3 regions of the Kribbella sp. NPDC104740 genome follow, and region 3 is predicted to be linked to each of the others. Evidence: riboswitches for the same ligand, from Rfam matches in the RefSeq annotation. Region 3 holds a riboswitch; each other region holds the start of a gene.
What was found. Region 3 has a riboswitch for cobalamin ahead of ACZ6Z4_RS34405 (ribonucleoside-diphosphate reductase subunit alpha). Riboswitches for the same ligand answer to the same signal wherever they lie in the genome.
Positions count from the first base shown of each region.

Region 1: linked by a shared signal. The riboswitch ahead of ACZ6Z4_RS20660 (CbtB domain-containing protein) and the one ahead of ACZ6Z4_RS34405 (ribonucleoside-diphosphate reductase subunit alpha) in region 3 are both predicted to bind cobalamin.
Region 2: linked by a shared signal. The riboswitch ahead of ACZ6Z4_RS28705 (magnesium chelatase subunit D family protein) and the one ahead of ACZ6Z4_RS34405 (ribonucleoside-diphosphate reductase subunit alpha) in region 3 are both predicted to bind cobalamin.

Region 1 is NZ_JBVJNV010000003.1:954,932-961,285, forward strand. It holds gene ACZ6Z4_RS20640 (fumarylacetoacetate hydrolase family protein) at 1-579, shown strand, start outside; gene ACZ6Z4_RS20645 (VOC family protein) at 680-1,060, shown strand; gene ACZ6Z4_RS20650 (histidine phosphatase family protein) at 1,077-1,637, opposite strand; gene ACZ6Z4_RS20655 (CbtA family protein) at 1,634-2,392, opposite strand; gene ACZ6Z4_RS20660 (CbtB domain-containing protein) at 2,432-2,629, opposite strand; cobalamin riboswitch at 2,664-2,805, opposite strand; gene ACZ6Z4_RS20665 (LysE family translocator) at 2,963-3,601, shown strand; gene ACZ6Z4_RS20670 (MFS transporter) at 3,708-5,177, opposite strand; gene ACZ6Z4_RS20675 (DUF1304 domain-containing protein) at 5,220-5,588, opposite strand; gene ACZ6Z4_RS20680 (phosphotriesterase family protein) at 5,652-6,354, opposite strand, start outside.
Region 2 is NZ_JBVJNV010000006.1:134,539-140,892, forward strand. It holds gene cobN (cobaltochelatase subunit CobN) at 1-1,099, shown strand, start outside; gene surE (5'/3'-nucleotidase SurE) at 1,125-1,880, shown strand; cobalamin riboswitch at 2,021-2,153, shown strand; gene ACZ6Z4_RS28705 (magnesium chelatase subunit D family protein) at 2,222-4,705, shown strand; gene cobO (cob(I)yrinic acid a,c-diamide adenosyltransferase) at 4,824-5,438, shown strand; gene ACZ6Z4_RS28715 (cobyrinate a,c-diamide synthase) at 5,432-6,354, shown strand, end outside.
Region 3 is NZ_JBVJNV010000009.1:79,223-85,576, reverse strand. It holds gene ACZ6Z4_RS34430 (fumarylacetoacetate hydrolase family protein) at 1-720, opposite strand, end outside; gene ACZ6Z4_RS34425 (GNAT family N-acetyltransferase) at 859-1,365, shown strand; gene ACZ6Z4_RS34420 (3-methyladenine DNA glycosylase) at 1,362-2,222, shown strand; gene ACZ6Z4_RS34415 (class I SAM-dependent methyltransferase) at 2,240-3,148, opposite strand; gene ACZ6Z4_RS34410 (DinB family protein) at 3,469-4,050, shown strand; cobalamin riboswitch at 4,109-4,265, shown strand; gene ACZ6Z4_RS34405 (ribonucleoside-diphosphate reductase subunit alpha) at 4,397-6,354, shown strand, end outside.

The DNA.
Region 1 (6,354 bases), on a different contig from region 3:
GAGCCGCCGAAGGAGCCGATCGTCTTCTTCAAGCACCCGAACACCGTCGTCGGCCCGTACGACGACGTCCTGGTCCCCCGCGACAGCCGCAGGACCGACTGGGAGGTCGAGCTCGCGGTCGTGATCGGCAAGACCGCCCGGTACCTGACCTCGGACGAGGAGGCGCTGGCCTGCATCGCCGGGTACGCGGTCTCCAACGACGTCTCCGAGCGCGCCTTCCAGCTCGAGGTCTCCGGCGGCCAGTGGTCGAAGGGCAAGTGCTGCGAGACGTTCAACCCGCTCGGCCCGGTGCTGGTCCCGGCCGACGAGGTCGGCGACCCGCAGGCGCTGGACCTGAAGTCGTTCGTCAACGGCGAGCCGCGGCAGGACTCCAACACCCGGGACATGATCTTCTCGGTCGCCGCGCTGATCCGCGACCTGTCGCAGTACATGACGCTCGACCCGGGCGACATCGTCAACACCGGTACGCCGGAGGGTGTGGCGCTGTCCGGGCGGTTCCCGTACCTGGCGCCGGGTGACGTCGTCGAGTGCGAGATCCAGGGGCTGGGCAGGCAGCGCCAGGAGCTTCGCCAGGCCTGAGCGCGCGTCGCGCCCCGGCCCGGCTCTCGGTCGGCCTTTCCGCCCCGTCACCCGAATCTCGGTGGCGGGGCGAACCCGTCGTACGGCATCTTTCTGTGCCATGACCTCGATCGTGCGCACGGTGACCTTCGACGCGGCCGACCCCTACGAGCTGGCCGGCTTCTGGCTGCAGGTGTTCGGCGTGGAGCGCCCGTCGGACGACTTCCCCGACGACCCGTACGCCGCCGTCGACACCGGCCCGGTCAAGCTGCTGTTCGAGCGCAACAACGACCCTAAGCGTGCCAAGAACCGCGTCCACCTCGACCTCGAGCCGGACATCCCGCGCGACCAGGAGGTCGAGCGGCTGGTCGCGCTCGGCGCGACGGTCGAGCACGACCACCGGGAGGCGGACGGTACGGGGTTCGTGGTGATGCTCGACCCGGCCGGCAACGAGTTCTGCGTGCTCCGTTCGGCCGCGGAGCGTGCGGCGACCGGCGGCTGATCCTCCGCGGGTGCAGCTACTGGAGGCTGAGCGACCAGGCCGTCGCGTGGGCGGAGAGGCTGACGGTCGCCAGCGGGCGAACATCCACGTGCCGCAGCGACTCAGCCGGCGCCTCCAACGTGTAGAGCACAGCAGCTCTCACGACCGCCGGATGCACCACCGCCACCACCGTCTGCCGCTCCGCGTGCTGCGGAGCCTCGGTGAGGTCCCCCAGCCAGTCGGCGACCCGCGCGATCAGGTCGTTCGCCGTCTCACCACCCGGCGGCGCCGTGTGCGGCCGCTCCAGCCACGCCGAGACCGCCGCAGTCTCCGTCGCGAGCAGCTCCTCCAGGTCGCGCCCGGTCCAGTCGCCGTACTCCCGGTCGCGCAGCGCCCCGACCACGACCGGCTGCAAGCCCATCGCCTCAGCGGTCAGGATCGCGGCCGGCTCGGGCCCGCAGTACGTCGTACCGGCGTCGACCCGCAGGTCACGCGCCGCCTCCAGGCTCGCCTGGTCCGGCGCGGGCTCTCCACCGAGGACGAGCCCGCGCAGGCCAGGCGTCAGCGCATGCGCGACGAGGGTCAGCGTCGTGGTCACGCGGCAACCGGCTCCGCGACCTTGGAGTGACGATCCACCAACGCAGCGTAACCGAATCCGATCAGCGTCCACAGCACCGCCTGCGTGCCGAGCGAGGCGAACCGGAACTGCCACAGCAGCGTCGCCGGGAACGACCCCGGCACCTCGTTGATCGCCGGCAGGATCAGGTACGCCGCCACGATCGTCACCACGAACGCGGCCCCGCCTGCGGCGAGCCGGATCCAGGGCGCGTCGCCGAAGCGCTGCGCCCAGCGGGACGCCGCGACGCCGGCCCAGACCGCGAGCAGCCCGATCACCAGCGTCAGCAGGTAGGTGACGGTCCGCTTGGTGATCGTCTCCGGGTCGCCGACGGCGGGCGGGTTCGGCGGGTACTTGAGGAACGGCACCAGCACGATCCCGACGAATCCCGCGGCGGCCAGGCCGAGCGCGGCGTACGAGTCGCTGGTGGTGCGGAGGCGGCGGCGGAGCAGGGCGAACCCGACGGCGAAGATGCCGCCGAGCGCCACGCCGTACAGGCTGGTGGCGAGGAAGAGCCCGAACCGCTGGCCGTCGCGGCTGACCAGCGGTTCCTCCTCCTCGGCCGCCGGGGCCTCGGTCGCTTCGCCATGGGTGTGCGCGGCGCCGCCGGCTTCCTCGATCGCGATCGCGGCGTCGATGTGCGGTTCGCCCATCACGTACGCGAAGGTTCCGGCCAGCAGGCCGGCGAAGAGGCCGACGATCAGTCCGCGCACCAGGAGATTCCCGAAAGTGCGCATGACAGTCCTGTCAGATGGTGGTGTGGGTACTGCAGGACGTCAGTGGCAGGGCACGCCGAGCAGGTGCCGGCCGTCGTGCATCAGCTCGTGCAGGTACATGCCCGACTGGGAGATCGCACCCTGGTCGAAGGCGACCAGGTAGGCCAGCATCAGCAGCACGCCGACGGTGAGCAGCGCGACCGCGAGCAGGCGCGGGGAAACGGCCGGTACGGCGACCGGGCGAGCAGGAGCAGACATCTGAGGACCTCCTGGGGAAGTGCGCGTCCCCATCGAAAGGCTGCGAGTGCCCGAGCGTCCTGACTCACGAGCCCGAAGCTCGCTCACAGTGGCGCGGCCGTACCGGTTTCTCACCGGTTTCCCTCATGGCACCGCAGGTTGACCTTTGAACGGTAGCGGCCGCCTTCGTGACCGGTCAACGGATCCCGGCGCGCCGGTGATCTTCCCCACCTGGCGAGATCCCGCAGCTTCGCGGGGATTGCTTCGGCCGGCGAGATCCCCGCAGCCTCGCGGGCTCGCCTCGGCTGGCGAGATCGTGCAGCGGGTCGCGGACCCGGCACTTACCCTGACTCCATGCCGTCCGCCCACCACCTCCTGGCCTTCGCCGTCACCGCCCTGATCGTCATCGTCGTCCCCGGCCCGAGCGTCCTGTTCATCATCGGCCGGGCCCTGACCGTCGGCCGCCGCGAAGCCGTCCTCACCATGATCGGCAGCATGGCCGGCGTCGTGGTCCTCCTGGTCGCGGTAGCCCTGGGCCTCGGCTCCCTCATCGCCGCCAGCGCCATCGCCCTCACCGTCGTGAAACTCGCCGGCGCGGCGTACCTGATCTACCTGGGCATCCACGCCTTCCGCACCCGCAAGTCCCTCGCCTCTGCACTCACCGCCGGCGTCCGCCCGGCGAACACCCGCCGAGTCCTCCGCCAGGGCTTCCTCGTCGGCGTCACCAACGCCAAGACCGCGGTCTTCTTCGCCGCCGTCCTCCCCCAGTTCCTGGACCCCGAAGCCGGCAACCCCACCCTCCAGATCCTGCTGCTCGGCCTCATCTTCATCACCATCGCCCTCATCTCCGACACCACCTGGGCCTTGGCCGCCGGCACCGCCCGCAACTGGTTCGCCCGCTCCCCGCGCCGCCTGGAACTGGTCGGCGGCACCGGCGGCCTGATGATCATCACGCTCGGCGCGAGCATCGCCCTCACGGGCGCGAAGGACTAGTCCGCTGCAGGGCTGTGGACAACTCCCCAGCCGTTCACCCTCCGCTTGTAAACTCAACAAGGAAAGAACAGGCGGCGGGCAGCAGACGCCGTCAGCCGCACCAGATTCACACCATTCGAGTCTGCCGAGCCGCGAAGACGCCCACCACAGCAAGCGCAGCAGGCAAGCCGAAGGCTGTCAGGTACGCCGTGGTCGGCGAGTGCGGCTCGATGGCGGCGAAGAGCGAGCCGCCGATCGCCAGGATCGTTGCTGTCAGCAAGGAGTCGCTGAGCTGCAGGGCCGAGCTGTTCGCACCCTGCTGCTCGACCGTGGAGTACTCCAGCACCAGCACCGACACGGTCGGGAACACCGTCCCCATCCCCAGCCCGACCAGCGCCCACCCGAGGATCCCGACGACCACCGGCACCCGGTCGTCGAGCGTCGCGGCGGCGGTCCCGATCCCCAGCAGCAGCGAGAGCATGCCCGCCTGCAGGAACACGTGGTGCTCGAACGGCTGGTTCGGCCGGCCCCGGTACCACGACGCCGCCGACCAGCTCAGCGCGCTGACCGTCAGCACCATCCCCGCCCACGCCGGCGACAGCCCGCGCTCCCGGGTCAGCATCAGCGGCAGGAACACCTCGGCCCCGAACCCGGCCGCTGCGACCAGCCCGCGCAACGCGATCACCGCCGGAAGCCCCGCGCGGACCGTGAACGTCCCCTTCGGCAGCAGCTTCGGCGCGAACACGACCACCGCCGCCAGCCCGATCGCGATCAGGATCAACTGCAGGGCTCCCCGCTGCTGCCCGCCGTAGTGCAGCAGCCCGACGCCGAACGCCGCACCCACGGCGTACCAGGCCTGGTCGGTCCAGAGCCTGCCCGAGTCGACCTCACCAGACCGCGCCGAGTTCGCCCCACCAGACCCCGCCGGTTCGACCTCACCAGACCGCACCGGTTCGCCCTCACCAGACGGTGCCAACTCGGCCTCGCTCAACGGCGCCGACCGCTCACCCCGCGCGAGCCCCGGGCGCATGATCAGCGCCGCCGGCACCGCCAGCACCGGCACCGCCAGGAACACGATCCGCCAGTTCGCGTGCTCGACGATCAACCCCGCGATCGCCGGTCCGACCAGCGACGGCACCACCCAAGCCGTCGAGAACGCCGCGAACACCCGCGGCCGCAGCTCAGCCGGGTAGAACCGCCCGACCACGACGTACAGCGCGACCGTCAGCAGCCCCGACCCGAACCCCTGGATCGCCCGCCCGACGACCAGCACCTCCATCGTCGGCGCCAGCCCGGCGATCAGCAGCCCGGCCAGGAACCACCCCGTCCCGTGCCACAGCGGCCGCGTCGGCCCCTTGAGGTCCGACCAGGTCCCCGACACGACCATCGCGACCACACCCGACGCCAACGGCCCGCCGAACGCCAGCGCGTACAGCGACAGACCGTCCAGCGACTGCGCGACGGTCGGCATCGCGGTCGACACGGCGAGCGCCTCGAACGCGACCAGGGTGATCAGCGCGACCATCCCGACCGTCAGCGCACGGTACTGCGGGGATAGAACTCCAGGTGCGCGCGTCGGCGCGGTCGTGGTGGTCATGCCCTGAACCCTCAGGGCTCAAGTGCACTTCAAGTCAAGGCGTCAGAGCACCGCAGCAAGGACGAGCCCGATCAGCGGCGGCCCGGCCTGGATCGCCGCCGACTGCGCCATCCGGCGGTCCGACCCGATCAGCACCAGCCCGGCGCCGAGCATGCACGCGCACGAGAACAGCGCGATCGCGTACCCGCGGTCGCCACCCGCGATCAGCCCGCCGATCGCGCCCGCGGCGAGGAACAGGTTGTAGAAGCCCTGGTTGAACGCCCACGGCCGCGCCGCCTCGGCTTCGGCCGCGGTCGTGACCCGGAACCGCTGCTGAACGCTGGGCTTGCGGAAGAGCAAGCTCTCCATGGCGAAGAAGACGAGGTGCAGGGCCCCGGCCAGGGCGACGAAGATCTGCGCGACGGTGTTCACCTGCGAACCGTACCGCTCGGATGCCTCCGGCAACAGAACGTCACGAGTGGCGAGTTCCTGCCGTCATTTCCAGCTGGTCGCGAAGGCCCGCGCCGGGTTGGTCACGAAGATCTGCTCGACCGCTTCCGCTCCGAGCCGGCGCGTCAGCCGCGGCCGCAGATTCGTCAACAGGTACGGCATCCCCGGCCCTTCACCGGTCGCCAGCCGCGCCCGCGCGCTCGTGGTGTCGCCGCCGAGCAGCAGCCGGTCGGCGTACCCGGTCTCGGCGAGCGCGGCCAGGCAGTCGACCATCCGCCAGTCGGTCGCGCTGTTGGCCCGCGACGGCCCGTCGAACGCGAGAAACGCACCGCGCGCGGCCAGCTCCTGATGGATCTGGTGGTCGGGGAAGCGGTTGAGGTGCCCGAGGATGATCCGGTCCGGCGCGACCCCATGGCCCTCCAGGCGATCCAGTACGACGTCCGCTCCGGTCCCCAGCTCGTGGTGGATCCCGATCGGCGCACCGGTCGCCAGCTGCGCTTCCGCTGCCGCGTCCAGCACCCAGGCGGTGTGCTTGTCGAGCCCGTGGAACCCGCTGGCGATCTTGATCATCCCCGCGCGCACCTGGCTGTTGTCGATGCCCTCGGTCAGCTCCCGCACGAACACCTCGGCGAGGTCGAGGTCCGGCACCTCGCCGTAGTGCTCAGCCCGGTGCATCCCAGTCGCAGCGACCACCTGTACGCCGGCTTCGCGGGAGAGCTTCGGCAGCAGGTCCACCCGCCGGCCCAGC
Region 2 (6,354 bases), on a different contig from region 3:
GGCCCGGCACAAGGCCGAGACGGGGGAGTGGCCGCGCTCGGTCGGGCTGACCGTGTGGGGGACGTCGGCGATGCGCACCCAGGGCGACGACCTGGCCGAGGTGCTCTGGCTGCTCGGCTGCCGCCCGGTCTGGGACGAGGCGTCGCGACGGGTCTCGGGCTTCGAGGTCGTCCCGGTCGCCGAGCTCGGGCGGCCGCGGGTCGACGTGACGATCCGGATCTCCGGGTTCTTCCGGGACGCGTTCCCGCACGTGGTCGCCTGGCTGGACGAGGCGGTCCGGACGGTCGCGGCGCTGGACGAGGATGCCGCCGACAACTACCTGCGGGCGCACGTGCTGGATGATGTTGCCGCGGGCAATGATATGCGGTCGTCGACGGCGCGCGTGTTCGGCTCCAAGCCCGGCTCGTACGGCGCCGGCCTGCTGCCGCTCGTCGACGCGCGCAACTGGCGCACCGACGCCGAGCTGGCCGAGGTGTACGCCGTCTGGGGCGGGTACGCGTACGGCAAGGACCTCGACGGCGCCGAGGCGCGCCCGTCGATGGAGCGCGCCTACGCGCGGATCCAGGTCGCGGCCAAGAACGCCGACACCCGCGAGCACGACATCATGGACTCCGACGACTACTTCCAGTACCACGGCGGCATGGTCGCGATGGTCCGGCACCTGACCGGCGCCAACCCGAAGGCCTACATCGGCGACTCCGCCGTACCGGCCCAGGTGAAGACCCGGACGCTGGAGGAGGAGACCAAGCGCGTCTTCCGCGCCCGCGTCGTCAACCCGCGCTGGATGGCCGCGATGCAGCGGCACGGTTACAAGGGCGCCTTCGAGATGGCCGCGACGGTCGACTACCTCTTCGGGTACGACGCCACCGCCGGTGTCGTCGACGACTGGATGTACGAGACGCTGACCACCGAGTACGTCGCCAACCCGGAGGTCGCCGAGTTCTTCCGGAAGTCGAACCCGTGGGCTCGGCACGGGATCGCGGAGCGGCTGCTGGAGGCCGCGCAGCGCGGGCTGTGGGCCGAGCCGTCGGCGGAGGCGCTGGAGACGCTGCGGACCGCCGTACTGGAGACCGAGGGAGACATCGAGGACCGCGACTGACGGCCGGGTGTGATTGGGTGGAGACATGGCTTTGCGAGTCCTGATCACCAATGACGACGGTTACCGGGCTCGCGGGATCCGCGCCCTGGGCTCGGCGCTGGCCGCGGCCGGGCACGACGTACTGGCTGTTGCTCCGCTGAACGACCAGAGCGGTGTCGGCTCGGCGCGGGCGGGGATGGTCGACCGGCCGGTCCGGACGGCTTCGGACTCCTTCGACGGTGTCACGTACATCGGTGTGGACGGGACGCCGGCGCTCGCGGTGACGCTGGCGATGGTCGGGGCGTTCGGGGCGGTGCCGGACGTCGTGGTGTCGGGCATCAACCACGGGCACAACATCGGCGTACCGATCCTGCACTCGGGCACCGTCGCGGCGGCGCTGACGGCCGCCGGCCAGGGCCGTTCTGCGATCGCGATCAGCATCGACTCCGAGGACCCGAAGCACCTCGACGTCGCCGGCACGGTCGCCGTACGGGCTCTCGGCTGGCTGGCCTCGGAGCCCGCAGGCAGCGTGATCACCGTCAATGTGCCCGACCGTCCGCTGGACGAGCTCGAGGGGGTACGCCGGGCGCGCCTCGCGCCGATCGAGCGGTCTCGGATCGTTGGTGGAACTGCCGCGACGGGGGAGCCGATGATCACGCTGGCCGCGCCTGCGGCTGGCGCGGAGGCTGACACCGACGAGGCCCTCCTCGCCGCGGGCTTCGTCACCGTCACCCCGATCGTCGGCATCCGCGAGGTGGACTCCTCGGCTGCCGCGGACTACCTGTCGGAGCGCCTCGCCTGATCGCTGATCAGGCGTACTCCCGCAGAGCGAGCGCAGGTTCTCGCCGTGTTCGGCGTACCGCAAGCTCCATCCCGCGAGTTGCTGATCGCCGCTGCCTCAGGTGAGGTTTCTCTCCGGCCCGCGGCACCTCGGCGGGGATGTGGAATGATCGCCGGGACGGCAGGGGAGGAACACCGGTGCCGGCCAGTTGGCCGAAGTCCGGGGCGGTCCCGCCACTGTGACCGGATGCGATCCGGAAGCCAGGACATCTCCCGCCGTCCGCCAGGGAGCGCTCTCCGCGTTCCCGGGCGACCGTTGCCAGCGCGGGCGTGGACACCCGCAGGACGAAGGGATCACCGCCGATGCGGCCTGCTCCGACCCCGACCGGCTTCCCGTTCACCGCGGTGGTCGGGATGGACGACCTCCAGCTCGCGCTGATCCTGGCCGCGGTCTCCCCGGCCATCGGCGGCGTCCTGATCCGCGGCGAGAAAGGCACCGCCAAGTCGACCGCGGTCCGCGCGCTGACCGAGATCCTCCCCGCCGTCGACGTCGTCCCCGGCTGCCGCTTCTCCTGCGACCCGGCGAATCCTGACCCCACCTGCCCGGACGGCCCACACCCGGCCGCCTTCGACGGCGCCAGCAAGCTCACCGGCGCGAACCCTCGCAGCCTGTCCGCCGGTGCGGACGCCGGCCGGTTCCCCGCCGATGTGGACGCCGGCCGGTTCCCCGCCGATGTGGACGCCGGCAGGTTCCCCGCCGGTGCGGACGCCGGCAGGTTCCCCGCCGGTGCGGACGCCGGCAGGCTCCCCGCCGACGCGGACTCCCGCAGCCTCCCCGCCGATGTGGACGCGCGAAGCATCTCCGCCGATTCGGACCGGCGAAGCCTCGCCGCCGGCGCGGACCTGCGAGCCGAGCCCGCCCAGGGCTCCCCGCTCGGACATCTCCCCGGATCCCCGGGCGCCCCCGCCCCCACCACCTCCTCCCGCCCGGCCCGCCTCGTCGAGCTCCCGGTCGGCGCGACCGAGGACCGCGTTCTCGGCTCGCTCCACCTCGAGAAGGCGCTCGCCGAAGGCGTCACGGCGTACGAGCCGGGCCTGCTCGCGGCCGCGCACCGCGGCCTCCTGTACGTCGACGAGGTCAACCTCCTGCACGACCACCTCGTCGACGTCCTCCTCGACGCCGCCGCGATGGGGCGCGCGACCGTCGAGCGCGACGGCGTCTCCATCACGCACCCCGCCCGCTTCGTCCTCGTCGGCACCATGAACCCCGAGGAAGGCGAGCTCCGCCCGCAGCTCCTCGACCGTTTCGGCCTCACCGTCGACGTCGTCGCCAGCCGCGACCCCGCGGTGCGTGTCGAGGTGATGCGCGCGCGCCTGTCGTACGAGGCCGACCCCGCGGCCTTCGTCACCCGGTACGACGGCCCGCAGCGCGAGCTCGCCGAGCGCATCGTGAAGGCGCAGAGCCTGCTCCCGGACGTGATCCTGACCGACTCGGCGCTGCGTCAGATCGCGGAGATCTGCGCCGCGTTCGACGTCGACGGGATGCGCGCCGACCTGGTCACGGCCCGTACGGCGGTCGCGCACGCGGCCTGGTCGGGCCGGAGCGTCGTCGAGGTCGAGGACGTCCGCGCCGCGGCCAAGCTGGCTCTCCCGCACCGGACGCGCCGCAACCCGTTCGACGCGCCGGGCCTCGACGAGGACCGCCTCGACCAGGTCATCAACGACAGCACCCCACCGGAAGACCCGGACGACGACCCGAACGGTGGGCCGGACGGCGGCCCCGACGGCGGTCCCGACCGCGGCCCGGCCGATAGCTCGGGCGACTCCGACAACCCTCCGGATTCCACCCCGTCCACCGCCGACGACTCCTCCGGCCCCCACGACCCCTCGGCCCAGGACGATCCGTCGCAGCGTCCGGAAGATGCCGACCACCCCGGCCCGGACAAGCAGGAGAACGCGGACCGAGACGCCGCGAACACTCCGGGAAACGCGGAGAGCGCGATCTCGAATGATCCCGGCGGCCACGTCGAGGCCAGCTCCACGCCGTACAAGGCCCGCCTTCTCACCGTCCAGTCCGCCGGTGCGGGCGTCGCAGGCCGACGCTCCCGCGCGATCACCGAGGTCGGGCGCGTCGTCGGCGACCGCGCCCGCCTCGGCCGCGAGTCCGGCCGCCCCCACCTCCTCGCGACGATCCGCGCCGCGGCCCCGCACCAGCACGCCCGCGGCCGCTCCGGCCCCGGTCTCGCCGTCCGCGCCTCCGACGTACGCCTCGGCGTTCGCGAAGGTCGCGAGGGCAACCTGGTGATGTTCTGCGTCGACGCCTCCGGCTCGATGGGCACCAAGCGCCGCATGGGCGAGGTCAAGACCGCGATCGTCTCCCTCCTGCTCGACGCCTACCAGCGCCGCGACAAGGTCGGCCTCGTCACCTTCGCCCGCGCGACCGCGACCGTCGCGCTGCCACCGACCGGCAGTGTCGAGACCGCCGTACGCCGCCTGGAGTCGCTGCCCACCGGCGGCCGTACGCCGCTGGCCGAGGGGCTGCTGCAGACCGCCGAGGTGCTGCGGATCGCCGCGATCCGCGACCCGCGCCGGCGTCCGCTGTTGGTGCTGGTCACCGACGGGCGGGCGACGTACGGAGAGAGCGCTTTCTCGCGCGCTCAGCAGGCCGCCGAGTGGATCGGTGCCCAGGGCATCTCCACCGTCGTGGTCGACTGCGAGCCGCGCCGCGGAGTCCGGCTCGGGCTCGCCGCGGAGCTGGCGACCAGCCTGCGCGCGGAGTACCTGGACCTGGGAGAAGTTGCCGCGGGCAACTTGGTGCGTGCGGTGAACGAGCGGAGCGCGGCGTGAGAGGCCGCGGCAAGCGCCGCCCGGAGAGCGCTCCCCGGCGTACGGGTGCTGCGGCGAACCGGCGTACGGGTGCTGAGGCGAACCGGCGTACGGGTGCTGATGTGAAGGGGACGAACTGATGCCGCAGGGACAGCCGAGTGTCGTACCGAAGGACGGGCTGACCACCCGGCAGCGCCGCAACCGGCCGCTGCTGATGGTGTACACCGGCGAGATGAAGGGCAAGTCGACGGCGGCGTTCGGGATGGCGCTGCGCGGCTGGAACCAGGGCTGGAACATCGGCGTCTTCCAGTTCGTCAAGAGCGCGAAGTGGAAGGTCGGCGAGGAGAGCGCGTTCCGCGCCCTCGGGAAGTTGCACGAGGCAACGGGTGAGGGTGGCCCGGTCGAGTGGCACAAGATGGGTGAGGGCTGGAGCTGGGCGCGCAAGGCCGGCACCGACGAGGACCACGCCGCGGACGCGCTCGAGGGCTGGCGCGAGATCCAGCGCCGGATCGCCGCCGAGGCGCACGATCTCTACGTGCTCGACGAGTTCACGTACCCGATGAAGTGGGGCTGGATCGACGTCGACGAGGTGGTCGACACGCTGACCAACCGGCCGGGCCACCAGTACGTCGTGATCACCGGCCGGAACGCCGACCAGCGGTTGCTCGACGCCGCCGACCTGGTCACCGAGATGACGAAGGTGAAGCACCCGATGGACGCCGGCCAGAAGGGCCAGAAGGGGATCGAGTGGTGATCCCGCGGATCGTCGTCGCCGCGCCCGCGTCGGGCGCCGGCAAGACGACGGTCGCCGTCGGCCTGATGGCCGCGCTGCGCCGGGCCGGGCACACGGTCGCCGGGTTCAAGGTCGGGCCGGACTACATCGACCCCGGCTTCCACGCGGTCGCGACCGGCCGCCCGGGCCGCAACCTCGACGCGATGCTGTCCGGCGAGGAACGTGTCGCGCCGCTGTTCGCGCACGGCGCGGCCGGTGCGGACATCGCCGTCGTCGAGGGCGTGATGGGCCTGTACGACGGCGCGCTCGGCACCGAGGGGTTCTCGTCGACGGCGCACGTGGCGAAGTTGCTGCAGGCACCGGTCGTGCTGGTGGTCGACGCGTCCGCGGCCGGTCGCAGTGTCGGCGCGGTGGTGCAGGGGTTCGTTGCCTACGACACCGGGGTGCGGATCGTCGGCGTGATCCTGAACAAGGTCGGCACGGACCGGCACGAGGCCGAGGCGCGGGCGGGGGTCGCTCCGACCGGCGTACCGGTGCTGGGGGTGTTGCGGCGTGACACCCGGCTGACCGTGCCGAGCCGGCACCTGGGGCTGGTGCCTGCTGACGAGCAGCGGGAACAGGCCTCGACTGCAGTCGACGCGGCGGCTGAGTTGGTTCGGGCCGGTGTCGACCTGGAGGCGTTCGTCGCGGCTGCTCGTGCTGCTGCTCCGCTGGAGACTGCGGTTTGGGACCCAGCTGCCGAGGTGACTCCTGCTGCTGAGGGCCGGCCCGTGGTGGCTGTCGCCGGGGGACCGGTGTTCTCCTTCCGCTACACCGAGACCGCTGAGCTGCTCACTGCGGCCGGTGCTGACGTGGCGACCTTCGACCCGCTGCATGACTCGTTGCCGGACGGTACTGCTGCGCTCTACCTGGGCGGCGGCTTCCCGGAGATGCATGC
Region 3 (6,354 bases):
GGGCAGCATCGGGCCGACACCCGCGGGGGTGCCGGTGAGCACCACGTCGCCGGGCAGCAGCGTGGTGAAGGAGGTGATGTAGGCCAGCACCTCCGGGATGTCGAAGATGAACTGCGAGGTCCGGCCGTCCTGCTTCGGCTCGCCGTTCAGCTCGGTGCTGACCCGCACGTCGGAGACGTCCAGGTCGGTCTGGATCCAGGGGCCGAGCGGGCAGAACGTGTCGTAGCCCTTGGCCCGGGCCCACTGACCGTCGGTCTTCTGCAGATCGCGCGCGGTCACGTCGTTGGCGATCGTGTAGCCGAAGATGACCTCCTCGGCGCGCTCGCGGGGCAGGTCGCGGCAGATCCGGCCGATCACGATCGCCAGCTCGCCCTCGAAGTGCAGGTTGTTGGTCTGCTCGGGGTAGACGATGCCGTCGCGCGGGCCGATCACCGAGGTGTTCGGCTTCAGGAAGATCATCGGCTCGGCCGGGACGTCGTTGCCCAGCTCGGCGGCGTGGTCGGCGTAGTTGCGCCCGACGCAGACCACCTTGCTGCGCGGGATCACCGGGGCCAGCAGCCGGACGTCGGCCAGCTGCAGCACCTCGCCGGTCAGCTGGACCGGGCGGTACAGCGGGTCCGAGTCGAGCACGGCGACGGTACCGACGAGCCCTTCGGGGTCGTCGGTCTCGACGAGCCCGTACTTCGGTTCGTCGTCGACGGAGAATCTGGCGATACGCACGGCCGGCCTTCGGTCGGGGGGATTGAACGGCCCGAGCCTACCGCCGCCTGCGGACAGCCTCCGATCCGGCAACCCGCTCGCTCTCTTTCCCTTCCTTCTCTTTTTCCTGTCCCCAGCCTGTGGTGAGACAGTTGTCGGGTGACCTCCGAAGCCACCGCCGCGTTCACGATCCGCCTGGCCGAGCCCGCCGAGTACGCCGCCGTCGGCGAACTTACCGCCGAGGCGTACGCGAACGACGGCTTCATCCCGGCCGGCACCGACTACGGTGACGTGCTGCGCGCGGCCGCGGATCGCGCCGAACGCGCCGAGCTGTGGGTCGCCGCTGCCGGTGACGACCTGCTCGGCACCGTCACGTACTGCCTGCCCGGCTCCTTCTACGGCGAGATCGGGCAGCCGCACGAGGGCGAGTTCCGGATGCTCGGCGTCTCGGCGAAGGCCCGCGGCCTGGGCGTCGGTACGGCGCTCACCGAGCACTGCATCGACCGCTCCCGCGAGCTGGGCTTCACCCACGTCGTCCTGTGCAGCGCCGAGTACATGAAGCAGGCGCACCGCCTCTACGAACGCCTCGGCTTCACCCGCGTCCCCGAACGGGACTGGGTCCCCCGGGAGGGCGTCAACCTGTACGCGTTCTCACTCGCGCTGTGACCGTTCTTCTTTCCCCCTCCGAATGGGAACCACTCGCCGCCGCCCACGCCGAGCGAGTCGACCAACTCGTGGCCGGTCACCTCGCGCGCCGGCAGCGCCGTGAAGCGCACCCCGTCGAGGACTTCCTCTTCACCTACTACCCCACCCGCCCGAACCAGCTCCGCGTCTGGCACCCCGGCCCCGGCGTCACGCTGCTCGGCGGTTCGGCGTACGAGGGTCGCAAGGGCTACCTGTACGCCGACGGCGCCGCGCGCCTGGACCCGGCCGAGATCGAGCGCCGGGCCGACAGCATCACCTGGATCCGCCGCCTGCTCGCCGCGACGCTGGACCGCCAGCCGCAGTTCGGCTGCTTCGGGCTGCACGAGTGGGCGATGGTCTACCGCCTGCAACCCGGCGAGGTCCGGCACGAGAAGTGGCCGCTGCGACTAGGTGCCGAGGGCACCGATCAGGTGGTCGAGTCGCACAAGATCGGCTGCTCGCACTTCGACGCCTTCCGCTTCTTCACCGAACCGGCCCGCCCGCTGAACGCGCTGCAGCCGACCCGCGAGCTCCAGCCCGCGCTCGAGCAGGGCGGTTGCCTGCACGCGAACATGGACCTCTACAAGTGGGCCACCAAGCTCGCGCCGTTCACCCCGAGCACGCTGCTGCTGTCCTGCTTCGAGCTCGCCAAGGACATCCGCACGCTCGACATGCGAGCGTCGCCGTACGACCTGGCCCCGCTCGGCTACACCCCGGTCCCGATCGAAACTCCAGCTGGCAAGGCCGAGTACGCCGCCGCCCAACGCGCGTTCGCCGCCCGCGCCCGCCCGCTCCGCGAACAGCTCGTCGACCTGTGCGACGAACTGCTGCCGACCTGACGACCTCCCGCTCCCCCTCAGACCTTCGTGGCCTTCAGCGCGAACAGCAGCGGTATACGTGGCTGATCGTCCGGCAGTCGCCACCAGCCTTCGGGCGTCTGGACCATCGACGACCAGCGCGGCCACTGCAGGACCTCGGACTCGCGCAGGCTGTCGATCCGGAACCCGGCAGCGGACAGCGTCGTGACCAGCTCCCCCAGTCCGTGCATCCACTCGTAGCTCGTGTTCCGCCCCGGCACCTCGTCGCCGGTGTAGGTGACCGTCGACTCGTGCGCGATCGGACCCCGGCCTTCCAGGTAGTCGTTCCGCAGCACCAACTCGTCGGACTCTCCCGGCAGCCCCACCGGTCGCAGCGCGTTGAGCAGCGGATGAAACTCCACGACGTACAGGAACCCGCCCGGCATCAGCAGCCCGTTGACCACGTCGGCCCACTTGGCCAGGTCAGGCAGGTAGCAGAGCGCGCCCTTGCCGGTGTAGACGACGTCGAACCGGCGGCCGCCGAACGCTTCTTCCGCGTCGTACACGTTGGACTGCACGTACTCGATGCCGACGCCGGCCTCGTGCGCGAGCCGCCGGGCGGCGTCGAGCGACCGCCCGGACAGGTCGAGCCCGAACGTCTTGGCGCCCCGCCGCGCGAACGCGATCGTCTCGGTCCCCAGGTGGCACTGCAGGTGCACGACGTCGCGGCCGTCGAGCTCGCCCAGGTCGGCCCACTCGTAGTCGGCGAACCAGAAGTCGGCCGGGCGTTCGTAGAACGCGCTCGCCGCGTGCAGTGGTGCCCGTGCGTCCCAGTCCGCCTCGTTGGCCGCCACCTGCGCCAGCTCGTGCGCGTTCAGCCCCACGGGCTTCTCCTTCTGTCGCCTGACCCGGTCGTCGTTCTCCCAGTCTCTCCAGGCCCAGGTCCAGACGTCCCCACTGAGGCTCACCTTCGCCGTCCTGACGTCACGACCTGCCCCCTCGGCACCCTGTCCGCGCAGCGGCCGTGCCCCCGGACCGTCCCGAGAGCGTTCCCCCAGCCCTGCTCACCCAGCGTGACTCTACTCCTGTCGGACACGCTGAGTAGTCACGAACCGGTCTCACTCCGCACCATCTCCCCGAACGTTTCGCCGATAGCAGTCGACGACCATCAGCGCCAGCACCGACACGCTGTGCTGATTGACTTCGTGGCCTCTTCTCGACCACAATTCGAACACATGTTCGAAGCAAGGACAAACCGCGGGGACTTCGGGGAGCGTGAGGATCTGTGATGCCGGAACCGTTCGACTGGGACATCCTGGAACGACCGTCGGCGATGGCGATGGTGCGCGGCCAGCTCGGTTTCAGCTGGATGGTGCTGGCCGGGCGACTGGCGGCACTGACCGACGACGAGTACTTCTGGCGACCGAGCGCGGAGGCGCTCACCGTCGTCCGCCGCCGGTACTCCGGCCGCTACCGCGCGCTCGGCTCCGGCGAGTGGGTCGCCCAGTGGCCGAACGAGCCGAACCACCGCGGCCCGCGCACGATCGCCTGGCTGATCGCACACCTGACCGAGACGTTCTTCGAGCGCTGGGAGTGGACCTTCGGCGAGAAGCTCCAGGGCCGCACCGACATCACCCTGCACGGCAACGCCCGGGACGCGGTCGCCTGGCTGACCCACTGGGTGAACGCCTGGCAGGAGTCGATCGCCGGCCTGGAGGAGGACCAGGTGATGACCGTCGGCCTCAGCCAGGCCTCCGAGCTGGACGCCGCGGAGCCCTTCGGGCACGTCGTACTGCGGCTCAACCGGGAGCTGATCCACCACGGCTCGGAGATCATGACGCTCCAGGACCTGCATGCACTGGCCGCCTGAAACCACTAGATGTGCGACACGCGGCGCGTCGAGGCACAACATGTCGGGGTCTACCGCTAGTGTTCTGCGTGCTGGTGGTTCTGCCCGGGCGACGCGAGGTCGCGCGGCCGGGCGGAGGCAACAGGGGAATCCGGTGCGAGTCCGGAGCTGCCCCGCAACGGTGAGCGGACAGGTCGTCCGCGAGTCCGAGTACCTGCCACCGGTACGCGTACCGCCGGTACGCGTCGGTCCGAGACCTCGTGGGTGGGTCGGTGGGCGTGCAGGCAGTCGTACTCGCCGTACTGCCGCTCGTCACGCGTTCTCCCGCAGGTCGTGGTCCTTCGGAACTCGCGTGGAGAGAGCGCCTGTGACCATCGTTTCGTCTTCGTCGCCGACCGCGGCGGGCCTCGTGCCCGGTGCGGCGGCGTCCCAGCTGACCGTCGTCCGCCGCGACGGCACCAGCACCACCTTCGACCCGACCAAGATCGCGGTCGCGATGAGCAAGGCCTTCCTGGCCGTCGAGGGCGCCGAGGCCGGCGCCAGCCACCGCGTCCGCGACCTCGTCACCGACCTGACCGACCGCGTCGTCACCGCGCTCACCACGCGCGGCGACGTCCGCCGCAGCGTGCAGGTCGAGGACATCCAGGACCAGGTCGAGCTGGCGCTGATGCGCGCCGGCGAGCACCAGGTCGCCCGCGCGTACGTGCTCTACCGCGAGGAGCGCACCAAGGCGCGCACTCCCGCCGACGCGGCCGGTGCCGCCGAGACCCCGGTCATCACTGTCCGTGGCGTCCACGGTGACACTGCGCCACTGGACGTCGCGCGCCTCCGGCTGGTGATCGCCGAGGCGGCCGCCGGGCTGGACGCGGTCGACCCCGAGCAGATCCTGAACGAGACGCTCGGCTCCTGCTACGACGGCATCGCCCAGCACGAGGTCGAGCTGGCGCTGGTGATGGCCGCCCGGTCGTACGTCGAGACCGAGCCGCAGTACAGCCAGGCCGCGGCCCGGCTGCTGCTCGACCAGATCCGCCGCGAGACCCTCGGCCGCGTGCACGGCGAGCCCCGGCAGGCCAGCCAGGCCGACATGAGCACGGCGTACGCCGAGTACTTCCCGCGCTACATCGAGACCGGGATCGAGGCCGGGCTGCTCGACCCCGAACTGGCCACGTTCGACCTGGAGCGGCTGGCCGCGGCGATCCGGCCCGAGCGCGACCTGGACTTCGCGTTCCTCGGCCTGCAGACCCTCTACGACCGGTACCTGCTGCACATCGACAAGGTCCGCTTCGAGCTGCCGCAGGCGTTCTACCTGCGGGTGGCGATGGGGATGGCGCTCAAGGAGGACGACCGGGAGGCCCGGGCGCTGCAGTTCTACGAGCTGCTCAGCTCGTTCCGCTTCATGTCCTCGACGCCCACCCTGTTCAACTCCGGCACCACCCGGCCGCAGCTGTCGTCGTGCTTCCTGACCACGGTCGACGACGACCTGTCCGGCATCTTCGCCGGCATCCGCAACAACGCCCTGCTGGCCAAGTACTCCGGCGGCCTGGGCAACGACTGGACCCCGGTCCGCGGCATCGGCGCCAAGATCCGCGGTACCAACGGCGAGTCCCAGGGCGTCGTCCCGTTCCTGAAGATCGCCAACGACACCGCGGTCGCGGTCAACCAGGGCGGCAAGCGCAAGGGTGCCGTCTGCGCGTACCTCGAGACCTGGCACATGGACATCGAGGAGTTCCTCGACCTGCGCAAGAACACCGGTGACGAGCGCCGCCGCACCCACGACATGAACACCGCGAACTGGGTGCCCGACCTGTTCCTCCAGCGGGTCGAGGCCGGCGGCGACTGGACGCTGTTCTCGCCCGACGAGGTGCCGGACCTGCACGACCTGTACGGCGCGGCCTTCGCCACGGCGTACGAGGCCTACGAGCGCAGGGCCGACCAGGGCGAGATCCGGGTCTTCCGCCGGGTCAAGGCCGTCGACCTGTGGCGCCGGATGCTGACCGTGCTGTTCGAGACCGGGCACCCGTGGATCACCTTCAAGGACGCCTGCAACCTGCGCTCCCCGCAGCAGCACGACGGCGTGGTGCACTCGTCCAACCTGTGCACCGAGATCACGCTGAACACGACCGTCGACGAGACCGCCGTCTGCAACCTCGGCTCGGTCAACCTGGTCGCCCACCTGACCGAGACCGGCCTCGACGCGGAGTTGCTGCGCGACACGGTGAAGACCGCGGTCCGGATGCTCGACAACGTGATCGACGTGAACTTCTACACCACGCCGGAGTCCGAGCGCGCGAACCAGCGGCACCGCCCGGTCGGCCTCGGCCTGAT